Regions from separate parts of the Peribacillus sp. NPDC097895 genome, predicted to be linked through region 3. Evidence: riboswitches for the same ligand, from Rfam matches in the RefSeq annotation. Region 3 holds a riboswitch; each other region holds the start of a gene.

Region 1 (5,710 bases), on a different contig from region 3:
ATGGTGACTGCACTCCTTTATGTCTATTTCTCACTAGTCCACTTTATCGAATTCTTACCTGTAAAGCAATTCACATGCTTATTTTCCTGCTTTCAGTCAAATTTATTCGACATAAAATAAAGCAGCCCCCTAACTCACTGTCCATTTGGCTGCTTACCTTGCTGCAGCTCTCGCAGGCTCAATCCAAATGTCATTTGTAAATGAGGATAATCCTTAAACCCTGCCCAATCCCCACCCCAATCAAAACCTAACCCTTTAGCGATTGTGACGACTTCCATCCAATCCGATTTCCCATTATCATTGCCGTCATATTCCATATCCCAAATGGCCTCGCCCTGTTTGTTTAGAAGGGCAAAATCTATTGCCAAGCCGAAATTATGAAGCGACTCCCCGCCTTTTGCATTCGTTACGATGTTCCCCTCAGTTAAACGGCCTTTTTCATAGAGTGCATTTTGCTCGTCTAAAGAACGGAATCCTGCTGTAATGATTACCGTGATGCCTAATGCATTAGCCTGTTGAATGAGTTCATCTTTTTTTTCGGCAACGACCGGGTGCAGCTCGTCAGTCAGTTTGATATCATCTAGATCAGGTGGCAGCATATACTTGATCAAGAGTCCCAACAACAATCCGAATAACCCCAATACAAGACAGGCCCTTAACCATTTAACTTTCACTGAACGATCCTTCCTTTACGAATAACTGTCTGAAAGTGAAAAACTCAACCAAAGACGGATGAGTTTTTCTTCCTTTATATCTTTGATTTCAATTCCTCTATTTGCTTTAAATGCCTTTTTTCATGCAGTCCCACAAACGGAATCCATTGCTTCAAGCTTAATTCTTTAAACAGCGGGTGGGGGAAAGACTTTTGTTCGAGATCATTTTCTTTTGCATGGTCAACAAGATGTAGAAATGCTTTACGGGATTCGGATAACTTATTCTTAACCTCATTCAAAGTTTGGAATGACTCTGACGGAATGACATATGGCGGGGCCTGTACCTTCACTTCGCGATTTAAAGTGAGCTCGATCGGTTTATCTCCTGCAGGAATCCTCGAATCGCTTTTCAATTTATCAGCAATGCTCTTTGTTATGGCCCTCTCCATTAAATATAAATGATCCAATACCTGTATGATGCTCCAGCGGCCTTCTTCTGGATGGGCGTTCAGCTGTTCATCCGATAGTCCGGTTACAGCATTTAACAGTTCTTCTCTGATTTTTTCATTATCATTCATTTTAGCATCCCCTCTTCTAGGCATGGTTAGTCTGCATTAATTATTCCATGTTATATATGAATGTGTAAAATAATAATACTTTTTTGCGCCTTAGCGCGGATCACTGAAATTTGAAGAAACAACCAAAACTCAGAGACAAAGAAGATCCCTTTGAACCTTCACTAACTATCCATTTATTTACTGGTTGAATTCGTGATAACATCCTGAATGGAAAATTTGATACAGATGAGGAGATCAATGAACTAACAAAAGCGGCAAATACACAGAAAGAATTCTGTGCATTGAATTACTTGAAATCGTAACTTTCCAAAATCCGATTCGTAATCAGCTGATACCCTTTTTCATTTGGATGAATCATATCACTGAAATACTCCGATTTCTTTTTATTTTCAAAAAGATCATTGGTAGGAATGTATATCATGTTCTTATCCTTTTCCACTATCCTCTTTATTGATTGGTTATAGTCCTGGATGTGCTTTTCAAGTTTTTGATTGTCTTTAATTGGGTTATAGAGTCCTACCACTAGTATAATTGCTTTATCGTTTTCCTTCATTAGAGTTGAGGTAATTTTATCCAGGTGTTTGATGTACTCCCGTTTACCCCTATCGATTTTACGATCACTTATTTCCTCCAAGTTCCCACCGTTACTATTGATAAAGTCATTCGTTCCAATATAAACGATGAAAGTACTTGCTTTATCAAGTTTCGTTTTAATGCGATAGTCATCAAGCTGTTTGATAACACCATCCGTTTCCTGTCCCTTTATACCGTAATTCCAAAAAGTCACTTTTTGTTTGGAGTCAGGATTATTCAATTCATCCTCCAGCCCCTCTACATAGCCTTCCCCATCCTTATCACCTTTTCCATAGGTTAATGAATCTCCAAAAGCCATCACCCTTTGCATATCCTTCGACTCGGAAGCTTGAAATTTATACGCAACAAAACAAATACCTAGTACAATAATTAATAAACCTGCTATTTTTTTCATTTTTGTTTCTCCTTTGTATATTCAATATGAAGTATTTCATTTTTTAAATACCCAAAATTCTGCATTCTTAACAATAAAAAAAATTGTCAGATAAAGAGTAAAAAGTGTATGATAATATAAAACTTTCAATGGAATAGGTTTCGCTCACCTTTCCTTCATAATTCGTGAGCTGATGACTCTTTATTCCGGAAATTGAAAATATATGATAGATAGGAGTTTAAATGATGGACGAGTACATAGAGTTTAGGGAAGCAGAACGGTCGGATTTACCCAAAATTGTTGAAATATATAATTCCACAATTGCTTCAAGAATGGTTACTGCAGATACGGAACCCGTTTCCGTACAATCGAGGATTGAATGGTTTGAGAAACATAACTCAGAAAGTCGACCGCTGTATATCATTACTATAGAAGGAAAAACTGCAGGGTGGATGAGCTTTCAATCTTTCTATGGTCGGCCCGCCTATAATTCTACGGCGGAGATCAGCATTTATATTGATGATTATTTCCGGGGAAAAGGAATTGGACGAATTTCGATTCAAAAGGCAATAGAAGTGAGCCCAAAATTAGGGGTGAAGACTCTATTAGGTTTCATATTTGCTCACAATATACCTAGCCTGAAGCTTTTTTCAAAATTCGGTTTTGAAAAATGGGCAAACTTACCACAAGTTGCCGAACTGGATGGCATTGAACGGGACTTGGTCATTCTTGGTAAACGTATCGATATTTAAATATAATTATTTAAAAGCTATTGCCTTCGGCAGTAGTTTTTTTAGTTTAAACGCAGAAGTCTATTATGAAACTTGACCCCAAACGGCGAGTTTAAAAATGCCTATAAACATTCTGATGCGCGAAATATTCAGATTCTCTTTTCTTGGCTAATGCATTTAACAGGGTATCCAGTTCTTGACTTGCTTGAATAGTTAGAAAACTGGTAAACCCATAAATTGCTGCCAATTTAATCATTTCCTGTCTTTTCTCTTCTATTCTTTCAACAGTTACCTTTCGACAATGCATTCTATATACACCTCCCATTAATTCAATTTTTTTACACTTATCACTATAATGAAACTTATAGTTAAAATCAACCATTTTTAGGGATTTAATTGTGTTATTTTGTATGATAATTGTGACAAAAAGCCTACTTTTTTCTTAATATATGTATTTTTTGTGACATCCCTCTAAATAGACATAAATAAAAAAAGCATTCACCCCTTGTAACACTGCGAATGCTTTCAAATATCCCTTATCACAAGATAATCTATCGTTTACTAAGTCATCCATTCCGAAGGTGTCTCGTTATTAGGTCTATTTATAACAATTTTATATTCATCTTCCAGTACTTTTAACGGGGCATCATAAAGGTGCCTTTCATCCGAAGTTTTGTATACTCCATTTGCCAATAACTCTTCAATCAGCAATGCCTTCCTCTGTTCGATCCTCTTAATTAATTCTGCCATGTAAATGGCCCCTTTCTTATTCATCTTAGAGCCTGCTTCAAAATGTAACAGATTTCATTATCACCAAATTATATATACCATTTCTATTATGTCACTAAACGTTATTTCACAAAAATAAAAGCCCCTTCTAATTCAAGAAGAGGCTGCAGTGTCCGTACGGCTCTTCTTATCTTCCAAGCGTTAGCTTGTTGGATGTAGCACAGTTCCCAAAATGGGTCTGCTGCCGAGGTTTCGTTGGGCCAAGTCCCTCCACCTCTCTGGATAAGAATTCTATTTATATAATTTGATGTAGAGATGATTTTATCCCAATTATCAACAAAAGTCAATTGCCCAGTTTTCCCTTATTTCAAGGCTATATATGGTTTCCTCATGCAAATTTGGGTTGCATTTTCTTCGCTTTCTGATATGATGTCAGTAATTACATACAATTCACACCACTAGGGGAGTCTTTTTTAAGACTGAGATGGAATTTGTTCCGGACCCTTTGAACCTGAACCGGCTCATACCGGCGGAGGGAAGTGGATGATATCGTCCGTACACTGACTTTATCCATCTACCCCGTTCCGTTTTTTTAGGATCGGGTTTTTTTATTGGATTAAAACAAAAGGGACCATTCTAAAGGAGGATGAACAATGGAGAATACTAATTTAGGAACCTTCAGTGATAGACTTCACGAACGTGCAAAAGGAATTTGGAAAAGGAACCATTCACATCCTTTTGTCCAGGCAATTGGCAACGGCACTCTTCCTGAAAAGAAATTTGCCTATTACTTGAAGCAGGACTATATCTATCTCATGGATTATTCCAAGCTCTTTGCCTTAGGTGTCATTAAAGCTCATAATGTCGAAACCATGGCAAAGTTTGCGAGTATCTTGAATGAAACCCTTCAAGTGGAAATGGACATTCATCGGCAATATGCTTTGGAATTCGGTATAAGTTCAAAGGAATTAGAAAATACAGAACCAACTCCAACCACGCTAGCCTATACAGGTTACATGCTAAATGCCGCTCAGCATGGGACTTTAGCAGACCTGATCGCCTGTCTCCTACCATGTGCTTGGGATTATTATGAAATCGGTTTGAAATTAAAAGCACAAAATGGTGAAGCATTGGATAATAATCGTTATGCCGCTTGGATTAAATCCTATTCATCTCCTGAATTCGGCGAAGCACACAAGTGGCTAATTGGTTTGTTAGAAGAATTAATCGAAGGCATGCCTGAAAATGAACTTCTTAGATTAGAAAAGCACTTTTTGGTGACTTCCCGCTATGAATATTTATTTTGGGAAATGGTTCAAAACGAGCAGGATTGGCCACTGTAGGTCGTTGACATGATGATGAATCCAATCAAGAAAATGACGCTGACCGCCATGATCACGGCCATCACGACTCTAACCAGTTCCTTTATATACATCCCTGCCGGATTTGCAAAAATCTTTCCTATTCAGCATCTCGCAAATGTCATGACAGCCGTATTATTGGGACCTGCTTATGCTGTAACACAAGCTTTTTTAGTTTCCATCATTAGAAACATATCTGGTACCGGTTCAATTTTCGCCTTTCCGGGCAGCATGATCGGTGCACTTTTGGCTGCCGTTCTATATCGAAAAACACAAAGCTTAAATTTCGCTTGTTTAGGGGAAGTGATAGGAACCGGGATTCTTGGGTCCCTAGCTTGCTATCCACTGGCGGTTCTCATTTTGGGAGATAAAGCAGCCCTTTTTGGGTTTTTGCCAGCTTTTATGATTAGTTCATTTGCGGGTGCCATTTTAGCTTTCATATTACTGAAAATACTATTCAAAAATAATTATATGAAGGGGTTTTTTTATGAAAACAGCATTAACCATCGCAGGCTCTGACTCAGGGGGCGGTGCAGGAATACAAGCAGATTTAAAAACATTTTCTGCACATGGGGTTTTTGGCATGTCTGTCATTACAGCCGTAACGGCACAAAACACAATGGAAGTGCGTTCAGTTCAGGCTATCGAAACCGCTATCATCACAGATCAAATAGCAGCTATTTTTGAAGAT
Region 2 (5,710 bases), on a different contig from region 3:
GAAGTATATTTTCAGCACCACGACTATGAAGCAGCCATTTTTAAATGGGAAAACATAGAAGGGGAACTTGGTTCATGGGCGAAGAAAAACATCGCTGATGCTTATTTTGAACTGGAAATGTATTCAACCGCAGAGGATATCTATAAATCCGTCGATACGAATGAAACGGTCTTGAAAACAGAGGTTCTTTTACAACTGTTTTCACTGTACATAGTAGAATCCAGAAATGATCTGGCTTCCAAAGTGGTGAAAGAAGCAGTCGAGTTTCAACCGGACTACCCGAATGTCACGGAAATTGCACGCGCCTTTTTTGAAGAACAAAAGGATTGGAACAGTGCGGTGGTATTGGCGGCGAATGAAAGTATCCGTACAGAATCAATGGGCTGGTTCGATGTGCTGAAAACGTATATCCAGCAGGGGGTTGCCCAATCGATGGATCCGGATTATTTTTCAACGGTCCTAGGCTCGCTATACACACTCGACCAGGGTCGTTTCGAAAAGGTGACGGTTGCCCTTTGGAAAAATTATAAATATACGGATTCTTATTTCGAATGGCTAAGAGTGATTAATAACTTGATAGATACCATCGAATTAAACAACGCAGATGTATGGGATGAGCTATCCGTCTATTATCGGGATGCATATGCAGGTCTGCTGGAAGGAACGCACCTAATCAAAGATTTAAGTCCTGTCGTACCAAGGTTACTGGAAAACTGGCTGAAAATCGCAGATGGGGAGCTATCGCTGTTTGCAGCGGCATCCGCGTTGTCCTGGAATGAAATCTTCCCGGATACGATCAATGCGCTGGTCATTCAGGATGCAGAAAGTCTGTTGGTGAAATCCCCTAAATTGGGAGGCGGACTGGAAGCGGGGGAAAAACTATTCAATTCCATTATCCAGTGGGCTGATGAGAATGATTTAAGGGTTGGCAATAAGCTTAATTGGATGGTCGAAGGTCTTAAGGATACCGGAAATTTCAATCTTCTACTTGTGGGAAGTACAGGAAATGGCAAGACATCCTTTATTCAGTCAATAGTTGGGGAGAGTATTGCTGCCGAAGATCATTCGTCCCTAGTAAGTGTCAAAGACGGGGATGACTTGGAAATCCTCGAAATTACCGATACAGATCGCAAAGCTGTCATGGAGTTAACTGAATTGGATGAAACACGCCGTCAGCGCGGGACGATTGTCGATGTTACCCTTATTAGTGATTACCTCAGAAATAATCGTCTGCGATTATTGGATACACCGGGGTTCAATGGCGAAATAAGCGTGGAATCCGACTTCCAAAGCTATTTGCATGGCAGTGATGGCCTGATGTTCGTTCTAGATGCCCGGGCGCCATTCACCGGAAGTGAACGGGACCTGTTATTGGAAATTCAAATGATGGCCCCGAAACTTCCGATTCATTTCTTATTAAATAAAATGGATACGATATACAGTGATCAAGTCGCAGTTCGAATGGAAGACGAAACATGGGATAAAGTGAATGCATACTTCCCGAATGCGAAAGTATTCGCCTTCTCCAAACTTTATGACAGCAAGCAGCAATTGAAGGACCTTTCAGTTTTCCTTCAATCGAATTATCAAGATGATAATTGGAAAGAAAAAAGGTCTGAAAAAATCCTTGCTTTCATTCGTAAAACATTATCTAACCTGTTAGAAAAACGGGCAGCTAATGAGCGTAAATGTGAGCACTCCATTTCTTGGAATGAACAGATGGAAATCAAACTAAATGGAGCGGTCAACCAACTGGCTGATTTGGAAAAAGAAAAAAGTGAGAATATCATAAGGTCATATCGTTCGCTTAAAGATGAAGTGAAAAATCAACTTTATTCCAAAATTCCTGAATTACTGAGGGATTGTTCTAAATCGTTAACCGAAAGCAGTGATTTCAGTCAGGTCCATATACAGTTAAACCAGGAAATGAATGAGCGGATCCAAGCATTCATATCTGATAAAATCATGCCGCAGTATTACCGTTCCCTTCAAGATTGGATTGCCAGTTCCCAAATGGAATTCGCACAAAGCCAACAATTTATGGATGAGATGAGTGCTGGTTTCAATGAATTATACAAAGAAGAACGAATTACGCTTGCAGGTGACTTCAGAGTATTGGATGACTGGCGTCGTGATGCCGATCGGATGACAAGCAGTATCCGCATCGATGACGTTAATATCCTTATGCGCAGGACTCCATCACAATTGCTGCTTAAAGGAGCAGGAAAGCTGTTTGGGGCGATACCGCAAAATAAAGCCAATATGTACAATCGTTATAAGAAATACCTGGAAAGTGAAGATTACCTGGATGTTGCTGAGATGATCACTGAACGTTTCCTTACCCAATTCGGGTTGTTTGAAAAATCCCTGGATCGTGACATTGCACTTTTCTATCGCAGTTCATTTGCCTTACTTCAAAAAACAATTGAACAAACGCAGACTGAAATTAAAGACTACCAGGCAGCATTGGAGCATATGAAAGAAAATCCGGAAGTTTACCGTGATCCAATCACTTTGTTTGAAGTGAAATTACGTCAGTTGGAGAGACTTGAAAAAATTGAGAAAAAACGTCTAGCCCAACTGCAAAGAAAATAAAAAATAAACAGAAACATTTCAAATATTCAAAAATCTATTGACTTTATGACTATATCCCGATAAAGTGATAATTACGAAAAACGTATTACAATATATTCTCTTATCAAGAGTGGCGGAGGGACTGGCCCTAAGATGCCCAGCAACCGTTCCATTAGGAATTGGTGCTAAATCCTGCAAAACAGAAATGTTTTGACAGATAAGAGAGGGACAAGTCTGCAAAACAGCTGATCAAACCTCTCTATACTAGAGAGGTTTTTATTTTAGGATTTACACCAACTTGATTGATGCGAATAATAAGAGATTTTAGGGGGGAACAAGATGAGAAGGTCTATTAAAGGGGTATTCGTTTCAGCCATCGCTTCGGCTTTGCTATTAACGGGGTGCTCAACAGGGCAGAGTTCTACAGAAGCGAAGAAAGAAGAAAAGGTATCATTTGAAAATGTACCGGAAAGATTTGCCGAAGGGGAAGGAGCCAAAATCAAAGTGATCCGTAAAATTGGCGGAGATGATCATACGGCTCAATACTTAGCCGGAGCGAAGGAAGAAGGAGAAGATTTAGGGTTTCAAGTGGATACATATACAGCCAATGGAGATACGGCTAAATTCCATGATGCCATCGCCCAGGCTTTGGAGGAAGATTATGACGGCTATATCATCTCCCATGGGGATGATGCAGCGACAGTGAATGACGTTCAAAAGTTGGTTGATGCAGGTAAAAGCGTTGTCACCTTCGATTCTATTAGTGATCTATCCAAAATAGACGGTGTGACATTAACCTCACAGGATGATGAGGCGCTGGCAACACTCGCTTTTGATAAATTGATAGAAGAACAGAAAGGTAAAGCTTCAATTGCCTATCTTTGGGTGGATGGTTTCCCTCCAATGGTAAGACGAAACGCAGTCTATCAGGAAAAATTAAAAGAAAATCCTGGGATTAAAGAAGTCGAAAGATTCGGAGTGGCATCAGCTGATACTTCCGTTCAGACACAGAATGCAGTAGCCGCAATGCTGAATAAATATCCTAAAGGAAAATTGGATGCAATATTTGCAACATGGGATGCCTTCGCTATTGGAGCGGCACGGGCTATTAAAGAAGCAGGCCGGGATGAAGTGAAGATATATGGAATTGATGTATCAAATGCAGATCTTCAGGAAATCCAATCAGCTGATAGCTCATGGTCCTACACGGCAGCAGTCGATCCCAAATTGATCGGTGCAGTGAATATGAGGTTATTGGCAAAAAAATTAGCGGGCGAAGAAACGCCGCAAACATATGACTTAAAGGCTTCACTAATTTCACAAAAGCAAATCCAAGCTTCAAAAGAAGCGGTAAACATGTCCAATCTATCTGGTATTGTCGATGGCTGGGGTGTATCAGCAGAATTTGAAGAGGATTGGATGAAAGTTTTGAAAGACCATTATAAAAAGTAAAAAGAGACACTCTCTTTCAGTAGAAGGGAGTGTCTGTTCAATAGGGGGGATGGACATGGGCACACAACTAGAAATGAAGAAGATCTCGATTGAGTTTCCTGGGGTAAAGGCGCTAAGTGAAGTTGATTTTTCTGCACAATCAGGGACAGCACATGCATTGGTCGGTGCAAACGGAGCAGGGAAATCGACGTTAATGAAAGTTTTATCAGGAGCTCATGTTCATTATTCAGGTGAAATTTTTTTAAATGGGATGAAGCAGGATATCCGTTCGCCAAAGGAGGCGCAGGAACAAGGCATTCAAATTGTGCATCAGGAAGTAGATACCGCACTGATCCCCTATTTAACGGTTGGGGAAAATGTAATGTTGAATGATATGGTCCAAAACATGGGCAAAAAACAGATGGTACATTGGAAAGAGCTGCACAACAAAGCCTCTTATATTCTTGATGATATGAAAATTCGTGTCTCTTCAAAAAAGCTGGTAAGAGACCTTACCTTGGCTGAAAAACAGATGGTCCTGATAGCGAGGGCCGTTTCGACAGAATGCAAATTCTTGATTCTCGATGAACCAACTGCTCCGTTAAGTCATACGGAGACGACAGAACTTTTTCGAATTGTAAATGAATTAAAGCAAAAAGGTGTGGGAATCATTTTCATTTCCCATCGTCTCCCTGAGATATTTGAAATCTGTGAGGAAATTACGATCATGAGAAATGGAGAGCGTGTCACTTGTCGAAAAATGGAGGAAATCACGCGAACCGAAGTGGTCGAGAGTATGCTCGGGAAAACCATGGATGAACAGTTCCCTGAAGTGAATTCTTCGATTGGACAGGTTGTACTGGAAGTGAAGGGATTGTCAGATGCAGCGAAAGTTAAAAATGTTAGCCTTCATCTAAAGGCAGGCGAGATAATCGGCTTGGCAGGGCTGGTCGGTGCTGGGAAAACGGAGCTGTGTAAAGCCCTTTTCGGTCATACTTCGATCACAGCGGGTGAAGTCGTCCTGAATGGCCGAAAACTTACTTTGAAATCGCCGCATCATGCAGTGAAAAGCGGACTGGCACTAGTACCGGAGGAACGCAGGAAAGAAGGAGTCCTTGTTCAGGAAACGGTTACGGCAAACTTGACTGCAGCCAGTATCGGCAAATTCTGCAAGACATTCAGCTTCGTGGATCGTAAGGCCGAAAAAGAAAAAGCGAAGGAACTGATTGCGAGCCTCGACATTAAAACTCCTTCAGGGGAAGTGAGAGTCGAAAACCTTTCAGGTGGTAACCAGCAAAAAGTTGCCATTGGGAAGTGGTTATTAGCCGATGCGGATGTATATATATTCGATGAACCCACAAAAGGGGTCGATGTTGGAGCTAAGAAGGATATATTCGAATTGATTGCACAGCTTGCGAGAAATGGGAAAGCCATCATATATGCATCATCCGAACTTTCCGAAATCATTGGCATCACCAATCGGACATATGTGTTATATGACGGGAGCACTGTCATTGAATTAGAAACGAGCAAAACCAGCGAAGAAGAACTACTATTCTATTCTACAGGAGGAAAATAGGATGAGCGTACCCATTCCTGTTACACAGACAGCGAAAGCAAAGAAAAAAGTGGACCTGTTCGACTTTTTCTATAAATACGGCACAATATTGACAATCATCATTTTGATTGGCATCTTTGCCCTGTC
Region 3 (5,710 bases):
ATCATTCAATGCCTTATTCGGTAAAACATAGTCCTGGAATGTTTCGATTTCCAAATCGATGCCTTTTTCTTTAAGTATTGGCTTTGCTTTCTCAAGGATTTCAGCATGCGGAACATTTGATGCACCTACTACTAATTTCTTCGATTCTTTATCCGTATCGCTGCCACTTTTATCCTTTTCACTTCCACAAGCCGCCAAAGCGATCGATAACACTAAAATTAATGCAAATCCCAAAAACTTTTTCATTCAATTCATCTCCCTTTATCTTTTATCCAATTTAGATGTAATCATATCTCCAATAATTTGAATTATGAAGACGATAATTAGAATAACGATAGTCGCTACAAGAGTAACGTCATTGTGATTTCTTTGATAGCCGTCCAGATAGGCTAGATTACCAAGCCCTCCTGCACCGATGACACCAGCCATTGCTGTGTAGCCGACCAATGCAATCGATGTTACCGTAATCCCGGAAATAAGGGCCGGCATCGACTCTGGAAGCAGGACCTTCCAAATGATCGTGCTCGTTTTTGCCCCCATGGATTTGGCAGCTTCAATTACACCTTTATCGATTTCACGGAGGCCGATTTCAACCATGCGTGCATAAAATGGGGCCGCACCGATAATAAGTGCTGGCAGTGCAGCATTCTCACCAATCATGGAACCGACAAGTGCTTTAGTGAATGGAATGAGCAGCACGATCAAAATAAGAAACGGAATGGAACGGAATATATTAACGACAGCACTCATAACCACGTTAACCGTCCGGTTTTGCCACATATTCCCTTTCCCTGTCAAGAACAGGATCAACCCTAATAGTATGCCTATAAAAAAGGTAGCTACTACAGATATGCTTGTCATATATAGTGTTTCTTTCGTTGCTTCAATAATGTCTTCCCAATCCACATTCGGCAATAATTCTTCAAGCATGAGTAATCACCTCCACGCCTACCTGCTGTTCTTTAATGAATTCGATTGCGCGGAGCATTTCATCCTCTGTGCCATCAAGATGGATGAACAGCGTTCCATATGAACCGCTTCTGGTTTGGGATATCTTACCTTGAACGATATTAACGTCCAACTCGTAGTTACGTACGAGCTTGGTGATCAACGGGCTTTCGGCATGGTCCCCTACAAAGGTCAGTTGAATAACTTTACCTGCAGGAAAGCGTTCGAGTAAATGGTCCATTGTTTCTTTCGTTTCTTCCGGTTCCGTTACCTGTTGCACGAAACGCTTTGTCATTTGTTCTTTAGGATTCTTGAAAACATCCAGGACAGGTCCCTGTTCAACAACTTGCCCGCTTTCCATCACAGCCACACGGTGACAGATTTTACGTATTACATGCATCTCATGTGTTATCAACACAATCGTTAGCCCAAGGCGCTGATTGATGTCAACAAGCAATTCAAGTATGGAGTCAGTAGTCTGTGGATCTAAAGCAGAAGTCGCTTCATCACATAGCAGCACTTTAGGATCATTGGCAAGAGCCCTGGCTATTCCCACCCTTTGCTTTTGCCCACCGCTCAATTGCGATGGATACGCCTTTTCCCTGCCTTCCAGTCCGACTAACTTGATTAATTCGTTCACACGTTTGGTGCGTTCATATTTCGAAACTCCTGCAATTTCCAACGGAAAGGAAATGTTCTCTTGGACGGTCCTGGACCATAATAGATTGAAATGTTGGAAAATCATGCTGATTTCTTGACGGGCCATACGAAGCTTTGCCCCATTTATCTTAGAAATTTCCTTATCAGCCACCACAACGGATCCCTCCGTGGGCGTTTCCAAGCCATTGAGCATTCTGATCAAAGTACTTTTCCCAGCTCCACTGTAGCCAATAATACCGAAAATCTCGCCTTTATTTATTTCAACATTTACATTATTTACAGCCTTGATCGTCTCACTGCTTCCTTTTCCTGTTCGAAACAGCTTACTGACATTAGTCAATGTAATCATTAATACTCACCTCTTTATCCAATAAAACCTATGAACTTAGTTGATTTCTCTACATAATTAGTTTGTGCTTTTACCAATTTCACTGCCCATGCAAAGGTTTCCCCAATATGGAATAGAAAAAACCTTTCTGCATGAGCAGAAAGGCAGGTAAAAAGATTGGCCTTCCTCTCATCTTCCAAAGTGATTAAACTTTGTGTGAATTGGCACCTTTCCAAGGAAATCTCCTTGTCGGTTGCCGGGTTTCATCGGGCACATCCCTCCACCTCTCTTGATAAGAGCTAATATATAGAATATTTTGTACATCATTAAGTTCTTTAGTATGGTGAAATTTTATCATAGATAAAAAAGGAGTGCAATGTATAATATTTCTATAATAATATGAACTTGTCTTTTCCTTAAATCGTTTTAGAAGCCAAGGAGACGATATTCGTTGCTTTTTCAATTGCCTGCTCTAAATCTTCAATTAAATCCTCAACATTTTCTATCCCAATGGATAGGCGGACTTGATCAGCACTCACACCCGCTTTCGCCAGACCTGCATCATTCAATTGTTGATGGGTCGTGCTGGCGGGATGGATGATTAAACTCTTAGCATCCCCAACATTCGCTACATGGGACCATAATTCAACCGAATTGATAAGTTTCGCTCCGGCCTCACGGTCACCTTGTATTCCAAAGGTCACAACCGATCCTGCTCCCTTAGGCAAGTATTTATCTGCAAGGGCTTTATCCGGATGATCCTCATTAGCAGGATATGAAACCCAGGTCACGGCCGGATGATTTTTCAAATATTGAATGACAGACTTGGTGTTCGAGATATGCTCTTTCATTCTTACATGCAGCGTTTCAAGTCCAAGCGTAAACTGAAATGCACTTTGGGCACTTAACGCAGGGCCTAAATCACGAAGTAATTGCACTCGGGCTTTTGTAATAAAAGCAGCGGGTCCCACTGCCTCCGAATATACGAGATCATCGTAGCTTGGATCAGGCTCGGTAAAGCCAGGGTAGTTTGGCGAGTTCCAGTCGAACTTCCCTCCATCCACAATGACACCGCCTAATGTCGTCCCATTTCCCAATAGCCATTTTGTAGCAGAATGGATGACAATATCCGCTCCAAAATCAATGGGTCTGCAAAGATATGGTGTAGCGAAGGTATTATCGATAATTAAAGGTATGCCGGCATCGTGGGCGATATCCGCTACCGCTTCGATATCTAGGACTCTCAAGCTTGGATTTCCAATTGTTTCGGCAAATATGGCTTTTGTTCTTGGCGTAATCGCCCTTTTAAAATTTTCAGGGTCATCAGGGGAGACGAATTTCACTTTAATCCCATATTTAGGGAGAGTATTCTCAAAAAGATTATACGTACCACCATACAATGTAGAGGCTGAAACAATCTCATCCCCTGCACCGGCAATATTCAAGATTGACAGGGAAATGGCCGCCATTCCGCTTGCTGTTGCCAATCCGCCGATCCCGCCTTCCAATAAGGCCATTCTCTCCTCGAAAACGCTGACCGTGGGGTTATGGAGTCGAGAATAGATATAGCCATTCTCCTTTAAGCCAAATAAATTTGCTGCATGGTCGGTGTCTTTGAACAAGTATGCATTACTTTGGTAAACAGGAACTGCACGGGCACCTGTTTCATCAGCTTGCAGACCACCATGAACACTCAATGTTTCGAAACGCAACTTTTTCTCTGACATACGCTTTCTCCTCTTCTTCTATCGATTTAGTTGGAATTATAATAAAACCAGGAAATCCATTGAATAACAAAAAAACCACTTCCACAAGAAGAGGTTTCCATACACACCTCATCTTCCAGAGCCAACACTCTGCTGGAATTAGCACCGTATATAAATTTATACCGGTTGCCGGGCTTCGTCGGGCCAGTCCCTCCGCCACTCTTGATAAGAACTATTAAATTCAGCAGTTACTTTCTTAATTCAAAATATAGCATTTTAGATTTATCCAGTCAATAAATAGTTAGAATATTCTACGTTTTATTTAGATTTTGGCCCCTACCTATCCAAAACTAAAAAACCAACCCGTACCTGGTTGGTTTCTTAGCTAATTTCCTTAAGCAATCCATACAAATAAGGAACGGATTGAAAGGCATATATTTTTTTGTGCAGCTGTCCTTCTTTGAAAAGCAATAAACAAGGGACGCTTTCAATTTCATACGATTCCGCAATTGCTTGAACATAATTCATGTTCATTTTGCCTGCCTTAAAATCCGGGAAAAGTTCCAATGAAATCGTCAGCATCTTGGAAGCCACCTGACAGGTACCACATAAAGGCGTATATAAATATAAGCAAAAGGTTTCCCCTTTTTCAACAGCAAGCTGACACTCTTCTTCTTTCCATTCCCGCATCAATTAGTCGTTCACCCTTTGGCTTAAAAATTTCATTTTCACATTCATATTGGCAGATAAAAGGACAGTTGCGATATGATGTTCGGGCGAGCTTTCCACTTCCTTGTACATTTTATTAATGTACAAGTGGTTCGCTTCCGGCATTTCCCTCCGGAATTGCCTCCGCAGCTTTTCTCCTGATTCATCTGCGTCAAAAAGGAGATAGACATCACGATCCATTAATTCATCAACAAATTCATCTAGCTTAGTTAATGATATGGTTCCATTCGTACATCTTATTTCCACATCTTCATTTAAAACGGAGGCAACTTTTCTTCTATCAGAACTGCCTTCTACAATGATCACTTTATCGAATTCGCCGAATTCCATGTCATCACTCCATCTCACGAATTATGTGCGCAACTGCCATATTACAAAATGAAAAAGAGAGGAGGCCTTTATCTGGCCCCCCTCTACTTCGCTTTACCCGTTAATCAAGCTCTCATATTCTTCAGCACTCATCAGGTTTTCAATATCACTGCTATTTGATGGCTCCAGCACAATCATCCATGCTTTTTCAAAAGGAGATTCATTCACATATTCAGGGTTGTCACTTAAATCATCGTTCACTTCAACAACCTTGCCACTGATAGGAGCATAAAGCTCAGAAACGGTTTTAACGGATTCAACACTTCCAAATGGCTCGTTCGCTTTCAATTCATCCCCGACCTCTGGAAGCTCGACGAAAACGATGTCCCCAAGTTCGGACTGGGCAAAAGCTGTTATTCCGATGCGAACTGTTCCATCTTCCGTTTTGACCCATTCATGTTCTTTAGTGTAACGAAGTTCTTTTGGCGTTGTCATTATTAATTCCCTCCATATGTACATCTTGTTTTATCTATTACATTATAAGGTAGAACTTTGTTTTAAGTAAGAAATTAACCAAATATTTTGTATAATTTCAGTTCCAAACCTGTTCGAATTGCTCTTCTTTGAAACCCACTGTCACTTTAGTGCCATCCGTTACGATCGGCCTTTTCAGCAGCATGCCATCAGTGGACAATATATCAAGCATCTCTGCTTCAGAAGCTTCTTTCAACTTATCCTTTAAACCGAGCTCCCGATATTTTTGACCGCTAGTATTGAAAAACTTCTTCAACTCTAATCCGCTGTTTTTGTATAGTTGTTCTATTTCAGTTCGAGAAGGCGGATTTTCCGCTATATGGATCGCTTCATATTGCAGTTCATGACTATCCAACCACTTCTTCGCATTACGGCATGTGCCGCATTTTGGGTACCAATATAATGTTAATCCCATCATTTCACCACCTACCAATAGAATACCCGTTTTCACCACGCAATACAACGAAATGTCCTTTGATTTTCCAACGTGATTTCA
Region 4 (5,710 bases), on a different contig from region 3:
CCGTAACCAACATAAGGGAACGTTCTACATTTTCTTTGATTTTATCTTCATTTGCAGTGATGCCAACCGCACAATTATTGTTGAAAGAGTGAATGCCTTCCGTCAATAATTTAACCGTTTGCAGGAAGTTATAGATGATGACAGGTTTAAAAACGTTCAATTCGAAGTTACCTTGGCTTGCTGCAAAGCCAATTGTCGCATCGTTACCCACGATTTGTGTCGCAATCATCGTAAGCGCTTCACTTTGTGTTGGATTGACTTTACCCGGCATGATGGAGCTGCCTGGCTCGTTTTCTGGAATGGCAATTTCACCGATTCCGCTTCTAGGACCACTTGCCAACCATCTGACGTCGTTCGCAATTTTCATTAAATCTGCTGCCAGTGCTTTCAATGCACCATGTGCATAAACGATTTCGTTATGGCTTGTCAATGCATGGAATTTATTATCCGAAGTGACAAAAGGATGTCCTGTATCTGCTGCGATTTGTTTAGCAGAAAGTCCCGGGAATTCTTTTTTAGTATTGATTCCAGTTCCTACAGCCGTTCCTCCAAGTGCAAGGTTCAATAATTTTTGGCTGCTTTCCTCAATCATCGCCAAGTCTTTTTCTAGCATCGCCTTCCAACCGGAAATTTCTTGTCCTAAAGTTAGTGGAGTTGCATCTTGAAGATGTGTCCGGCCAATTTTCACGACATCCCAGAATTCTTTTTCTTTTGAATCGAATGTATCACGAAGTGCTTTAATGGCAGGAACCAATTTTTCAGCGACTTCCATGAAGGCAGCAATGTGCATGGCGGTCGGGAATGTATCATTGGAGCTTTGCGCCTTGTTAACATCATCATTCGGGTGAAGGGTTTCAGATTCACCATTTTCTTTTAACCATTCATTCCCTTTGTTAGCGACCACTTCGTTCACATTCATATTACTTTGTGTGCCGCTTCCCGTTTGCCAGACCACAAGCGGGAAATGTTCATCAAGCGTACCTTCAAGAATTTCGCCGCAAATCTTAATGATGGCATTTTTTTTCACTTCCGAAAGATCACCAAGGTCATAGTTCACCTTTGCCGCAGCTTGTTTAACATATGCAAATGCACGTACTAATTCAATTGGCATTTTTTCATTACCGATTTTGAAATTATTGCGGCTTCTCTCAGTTTGTGCTCCCCAATATTTATCAGCAGGAACTTTCACTTCACCCATCGTATCTCGTTCGATTCTGTATTCCATGTGTTCTCCTCCTAAGTTTGCACTATTCATCGAAGACCTTATGTATATGAAATGAATAATGTCGTATTATTCTTTCTCTCTATACATTGTACAAATTTTATTATTTTAAAGCAAAAAAACCGTCCAGGCTTCCCTCCTTTTTCTGAAAAACTCATTTAACATTGCGATTATCCCTGCTCCCATGCAGATTTTTGATATTTTTTTAAAATACGTAAAGTGTCGACTCCGCTTGGCCCCAATCGACCTAAACCTGAACCTCGAAGCAACTTCCTTCCAAAATGTTCTTGACAGTAATTTATATATATAGTAAATTCAAAAGAAATTGAATAATCTAAACTCTTATCGAGAGAGGTAGAGGGAATGGCCCGATGACACCTCAGCAACCTTCATTTGTTTCAAACCAATGAAAAGGTGCTAATTCCACAAGTTTGTGAACTTGGAAGATAAGAAGAATGACTCATCCCCATTTAATCAAAGTCTTCTTCTTAAAGAAGACTTTTTTTTATTTTATATAACTCAAAGGAGCAGTGAAAACTATGTACAAAACCGAAACATATCTTGCTCAATTAGGAAATCGCAGTGAAACGGCGACGGGAACAGTAAATCCGCCGGTATACTTTTCAACAGCTTTCCGACACGAAGGAATTGGCCAATCGACAGGATTCGATTACACAAGGACAGGTAATCCCACACGACAGCTATTGGAACGATCCATTGCCGATTTGGAAAAAGGCGACCAAGGATATGCCTGCAGTTCAGGAATGGCCGCCATTTCCACGATACTGGCGCTATTTAAATCAGGCGATGCATGGATTGTCAGCGAAGATCTTTATGGCGGTACATATCGACTGTTAGAACAAGGTTTTAAAAAATGGGGGTTGCAGTGTGACTATGTAAACACTTGTTGTTTGGAGGATATCGAGAAAGCCATCACTCCTCACACGAAAGCCATCTTCATCGAAACTCCCACTAACCCCCTTATGCAGCAAACGGACATTAGCGCCGTTGCCGCACTGGCAAAACGGTTTAATTTATTGTTAATCGTTGATAACACTTTTTATACGCCTCTTATTCAGCAACCCATCCTGCTTGGCGCGGATATTGTAATTCACAGTGCCACCAAGTATCTCGGTGGTCATAATGATGTACTTGCCGGACTGATCGTGGCTAGCGGCACGGATTTATGTGAGGCTCTTGCCTTCCATCATAATGGTACCGGCGCGGTCTTGAGCCCCTTTGATTCTTGGCTGCTGATGCGCGGAATGAAAACCCTGGCATTGCGGATGGAACGTCATGAAAAGAATGCCAAGATACTTGTAGATTACTTATCTGAACATGATTGTGTAACGGACGTATTGTATCCCGGAAGAGGTGGCATGATTTCATTCCGTATCATTGATGAATCAGCGGTCAACCCATTTTTACAATCGCTCTCATTAATTTCGTTTGCAGAAAGCCTTGGAGGGGTTGAAAGCTTCATCACCTATCCCGCTACACAAACACATGCCGATATACCCCTTGAAGTAAGAACGGCAAATGGGGTCTGTAATCGCCTGCTCCGCTTCTCCGTTGGCATCGAGGATAGCGATGATTTGATTGGGGACTTACAGCAAGCATTCGCACATGTAAAAAGGGAGGCACTACGATGACAGATCATGATTTTAGTTTTGAAACCAAATTACTTCATAATCAACATAAATTCGATCCTACAACAGGCGGTGTGAGCGTCCCCATTCAGCACGCATCCACTTTCCATCAATCCGATATCGATTCTTACGGCAAATATGATTACAGCAGAAGCGGGAATCCAACTCGCGAGGCACTTGAAGATATCATAGCCGAACTTGAGGAGGGCACTCACGGCTTTGCCTTTTCATCGGGTATGGCAGCCATCTCAACGGCCTTTCTTTTGTTGTCTTCCGGTGACCATATCGTCATTTCCGAAGATGTGTATGGCGGAACGTTCAGGATGGTCACAAGCGTACTGACGCGTTTCAATATTGAGCATACCTTTGTAGACATGACGGATCTGGAAAGCGTCAAGGCGGCCGTTCAGCCAAATACGAGAGCCATATACATTGAAACGCCTTCAAATCCTTTACTTAAAGTGACCGATATTCAAGCCGTATGTGATATCGCAAAAAAAGCAGGTGCCTTAAGTTTTGTTGATAATACATTCTTGACACCAGCGCTACAAAAACCGTTGAACTTGGGTGCTGATGTTGTCCTTCATAGTGCGACGAAGTTTTTATCCGGACATAGTGATGTAATAGCTGGACTTGCCGTAGTGAAGGATCCGGAATTGGCAGAAAGACTCGGTTCCCTCCAAAACTCCTTTGGAGCTGTACTTGGTGTTCAGGATGCCTGGCTAGTTATGAGGGGTCTGAAAACATTGTCCGTCAGAATGGAACACTCCCAAAGAGGAGCTGAAAAGATTGCCGCCTATTTAAAGGAGCAGCCATTAGTGAAAAAAGTTTATTATCCTGGTCTTGCCGATCATCCGCAGTATGCCATCCAGGAGGGACAGTCCCTTGGTGCAGGAGCGGTCTTATCATTTGAATTGGAAAGCGAGGAAATTTTCCGCTCATTCGTGAACACTGTTGAACTCCCTGTTTTTGCTGTGAGTCTTGGAGCGGTCGAATCGATATTATCCTACCCGGCTAAAATGTCACATGCTGCCATGCCTGCTGATGAAAGGGAAAAGCGAGGCATCACCAACAGCCTGCTTCGTCTCTCAGTCGGACTTGAAAATCCGGACGATTTAATCAAGGACTTTGATGCCGCCCTTGTACGTATTGCAAAAGGGGAAGCTATTGCAGCAAAATGATGAAAAGATGGGTGCCTCATATATAATGGGCACCCTTTTTTTTGCACGAATTTCACTTCTTTCTCAACCCAGCTCCAAAAAAGACCAACGATTTCTCGATGGCCTCAGTTTGTAGATAAAAATGTTCCATCCAAAACAAAGTTGATTGGAACGGGTGTGCGAGACACCTGCGGGAATACGCGTCCAAGGCAGACCCCGCAGGCGCAGGGCACCGAGGGCGGAAAGCGAGTGCCTGGAGCGGAAACCAACGGTCAAATTATACAAACCTAAAAAAAACTGTAGACAAACTCCATTATTTTCGAGTTTGTCTACAGTCTAGGCCACCTTCCTCTCGATGGCCTCCCTATCATTTCTTCATATTATATTTATCAAGGAAGCGATCCACGCGTCCGCCTTTTTCTGCGAATTTCTGTTTGCCTGTATAAAAAGGGTGCGTATCTGAACTGATCTCCACTTTTAATAATGGGTACGTTTGACCGTCTTCCCACTCGATCGTTTCATTGGACGTTTTCGTGGATCCCGTCAAAAATTTGTAACCACTGTTGGTATCCATAAATACTACTTGTTGATAATCAGGATGAATTTCTTGTTTCACTATTATCACCTCATTGTTAGGATAGATATACGTTAACCGTAATGATAACTATTATCAAGAATTATGCTTAAGGATGCCAAGGCGGCACCCTCAATATAGTGTAATCTTGTCTATCCATCCTTATTCAATTGTATTTCACCCAGCCATCCCTTTATGGGGACCAGCCTGCAGTTCATACATTTGATAGTACTTCCCTTTCACTTCCATTAATTCTTCATGTGTACCCTGCTCCGCAATTCGCCCTTTATCCAATACCAGAATTTGGTCGGCATTTTTAATCGTGGAAAGTCTATGGGCAATGATGAAGGTCGTTCTCCCTTTTTTCAGCACCTCCATTCCCTCCTGAATAATTGCCTCTGTTTCCGTATCGATGCTTGCTGTCGCTTCATCCAAAATCAATATCGCCGGATTGAATGCAAGAGCACGTGCAAAAGAGATTAGCTGGCGCTGTCCAGAAGACAGGGTTCCTCCTTTTTCTATAACGGGTTCATCCAGCCCTAAAGGAAGGTGCTTCAGCACTTTGTCCCCTCCTACATCCTTTAATGCCTTTTCAACCATTTCCCTTGTGATTCCTTTATGGTTCAAGGAGATATTGGATGCGATGGTGCCAGTAAATAAATAGGGATCTTGAAGGACAATTCCCATATGCTCCCTAAGCGTTTGATGGGGTATAACCAAAATATCCCTTCCATCAATTTTGATTTGCCCTTCACTGCTGTCATAAAAACGGAACAATAAATTCATTATAGAACTTTTTCCCGAACCAGTATGGCCAACCAAGGCGACCGTTTCCCCTTGTTTTGCTGAGAAGGAAATGTCTTTTAACACATATTCATTATCCTTATAGCCAAAAGAAACATGGTCAAATTGCACATTTCCTTTGTATCTGGATATGTTTTCATCACTGACTGCCAATCCCTGCTCATCCAATAAACTGAATGCCCGCTCCCCAGCAACAAGCGCCTGTTCCAGGTTGGCGAACTGATTGACGATTCCGTGAAGCGGGTGAAGCAGGCGGCTGATCAAATCAACAATTGCATACATCATCCCTAAAGAAATCGCT

The links. Region 3 has a riboswitch for S-adenosylmethionine ahead of ACQKMH_RS17085 (O-acetylhomoserine aminocarboxypropyltransferase/cysteine synthase family protein). Riboswitches for the same ligand answer to the same signal wherever they lie in the genome.
Region 1: it holds a riboswitch for S-adenosylmethionine, as region 3 does, so the genes downstream of both, ACQKMH_RS13160 (Fur-regulated basic protein FbpA) here and ACQKMH_RS17085 (O-acetylhomoserine aminocarboxypropyltransferase/cysteine synthase family protein) in region 3, are expected to answer to the same signal.
Region 2: it holds a riboswitch for S-adenosylmethionine, as region 3 does, so the genes downstream of both, ACQKMH_RS22970 (sugar ABC transporter substrate-binding protein) here and ACQKMH_RS17085 (O-acetylhomoserine aminocarboxypropyltransferase/cysteine synthase family protein) in region 3, are expected to answer to the same signal.
Region 4: it holds a riboswitch for S-adenosylmethionine, as region 3 does, so the genes downstream of both, ACQKMH_RS14455 (methionine biosynthesis PLP-dependent protein) here and ACQKMH_RS17085 (O-acetylhomoserine aminocarboxypropyltransferase/cysteine synthase family protein) in region 3, are expected to answer to the same signal.

What each region holds. Positions count from the first base shown of each region.
Region 1 covers NZ_JBNNSH010000002.1:383,922-389,631, forward strand. Annotated here, with positions in the region: gene ACQKMH_RS13130 (acyl-CoA thioesterase) at 1-2, opposite strand, end outside; gene ACQKMH_RS13135 (M15 family metallopeptidase) at 135-599, opposite strand; gene ACQKMH_RS13140 (DinB family protein) at 749-1,231, opposite strand; gene ACQKMH_RS13145 (SGNH/GDSL hydrolase family protein) at 1,518-2,219, opposite strand; gene ACQKMH_RS13150 (N-acetyltransferase family protein) at 2,444-2,950, shown strand; gene ACQKMH_RS13155 (aspartyl-phosphate phosphatase Spo0E family protein) at 3,042-3,236, opposite strand; gene ACQKMH_RS13160 (Fur-regulated basic protein FbpA) at 3,491-3,703, opposite strand; SAM riboswitch class I at 3,843-3,947, opposite strand; TPP riboswitch at 4,109-4,213, shown strand; gene tenA (thiaminase II) at 4,312-5,001, shown strand; gene thiW (energy coupling factor transporter S component ThiW) at 5,017-5,538, shown strand; gene thiD (bifunctional hydroxymethylpyrimidine kinase/phosphomethylpyrimidine kinase) at 5,507-5,710, shown strand, end outside.
Region 2 covers NZ_JBNNSH010000006.1:88,522-94,231, forward strand. Annotated here, with positions in the region: gene ACQKMH_RS22965 (GTPase domain-containing protein) at 1-2,595, shown strand, start outside; SAM riboswitch class I at 2,693-2,798, shown strand; gene ACQKMH_RS22970 (sugar ABC transporter substrate-binding protein) at 2,914-4,026, shown strand; gene ACQKMH_RS22975 (sugar ABC transporter ATP-binding protein) at 4,082-5,584, shown strand; gene ACQKMH_RS22980 (ABC transporter permease) at 5,586-5,710, shown strand, end outside.
Region 3 covers NZ_JBNNSH010000003.1:154,737-160,446, forward strand. Annotated here, with positions in the region: gene ACQKMH_RS17070 (MetQ/NlpA family ABC transporter substrate-binding protein) at 1-246, opposite strand, end outside; gene ACQKMH_RS17075 (methionine ABC transporter permease) at 262-930, opposite strand; gene ACQKMH_RS17080 (methionine ABC transporter ATP-binding protein) at 923-1,957, opposite strand; SAM riboswitch class I at 2,123-2,235, opposite strand; gene ACQKMH_RS17085 (O-acetylhomoserine aminocarboxypropyltransferase/cysteine synthase family protein) at 2,353-3,663, opposite strand; SAM riboswitch class I at 3,769-3,874, opposite strand; gene ACQKMH_RS17090 (thioredoxin family protein) at 4,024-4,332, opposite strand; gene ACQKMH_RS17095 (toprim domain-containing protein) at 4,336-4,701, opposite strand; gene gcvH (glycine cleavage system protein GcvH) at 4,795-5,175, opposite strand; gene ACQKMH_RS17105 (arsenate reductase family protein) at 5,273-5,629, opposite strand.
Region 4 covers NZ_JBNNSH010000002.1:633,223-638,932, forward strand. Annotated here, with positions in the region: gene fumC (class II fumarate hydratase) at 1-1,225, opposite strand, end outside; SAM riboswitch class I at 1,562-1,675, shown strand; gene ACQKMH_RS14455 (methionine biosynthesis PLP-dependent protein) at 1,762-2,874, shown strand; gene metC (cystathionine beta-lyase) at 2,871-4,052, shown strand; gene ACQKMH_RS14465 (type B 50S ribosomal protein L31) at 4,399-4,647, opposite strand; gene ACQKMH_RS14470 (ABC transporter ATP-binding protein) at 4,783-5,710, opposite strand, start outside.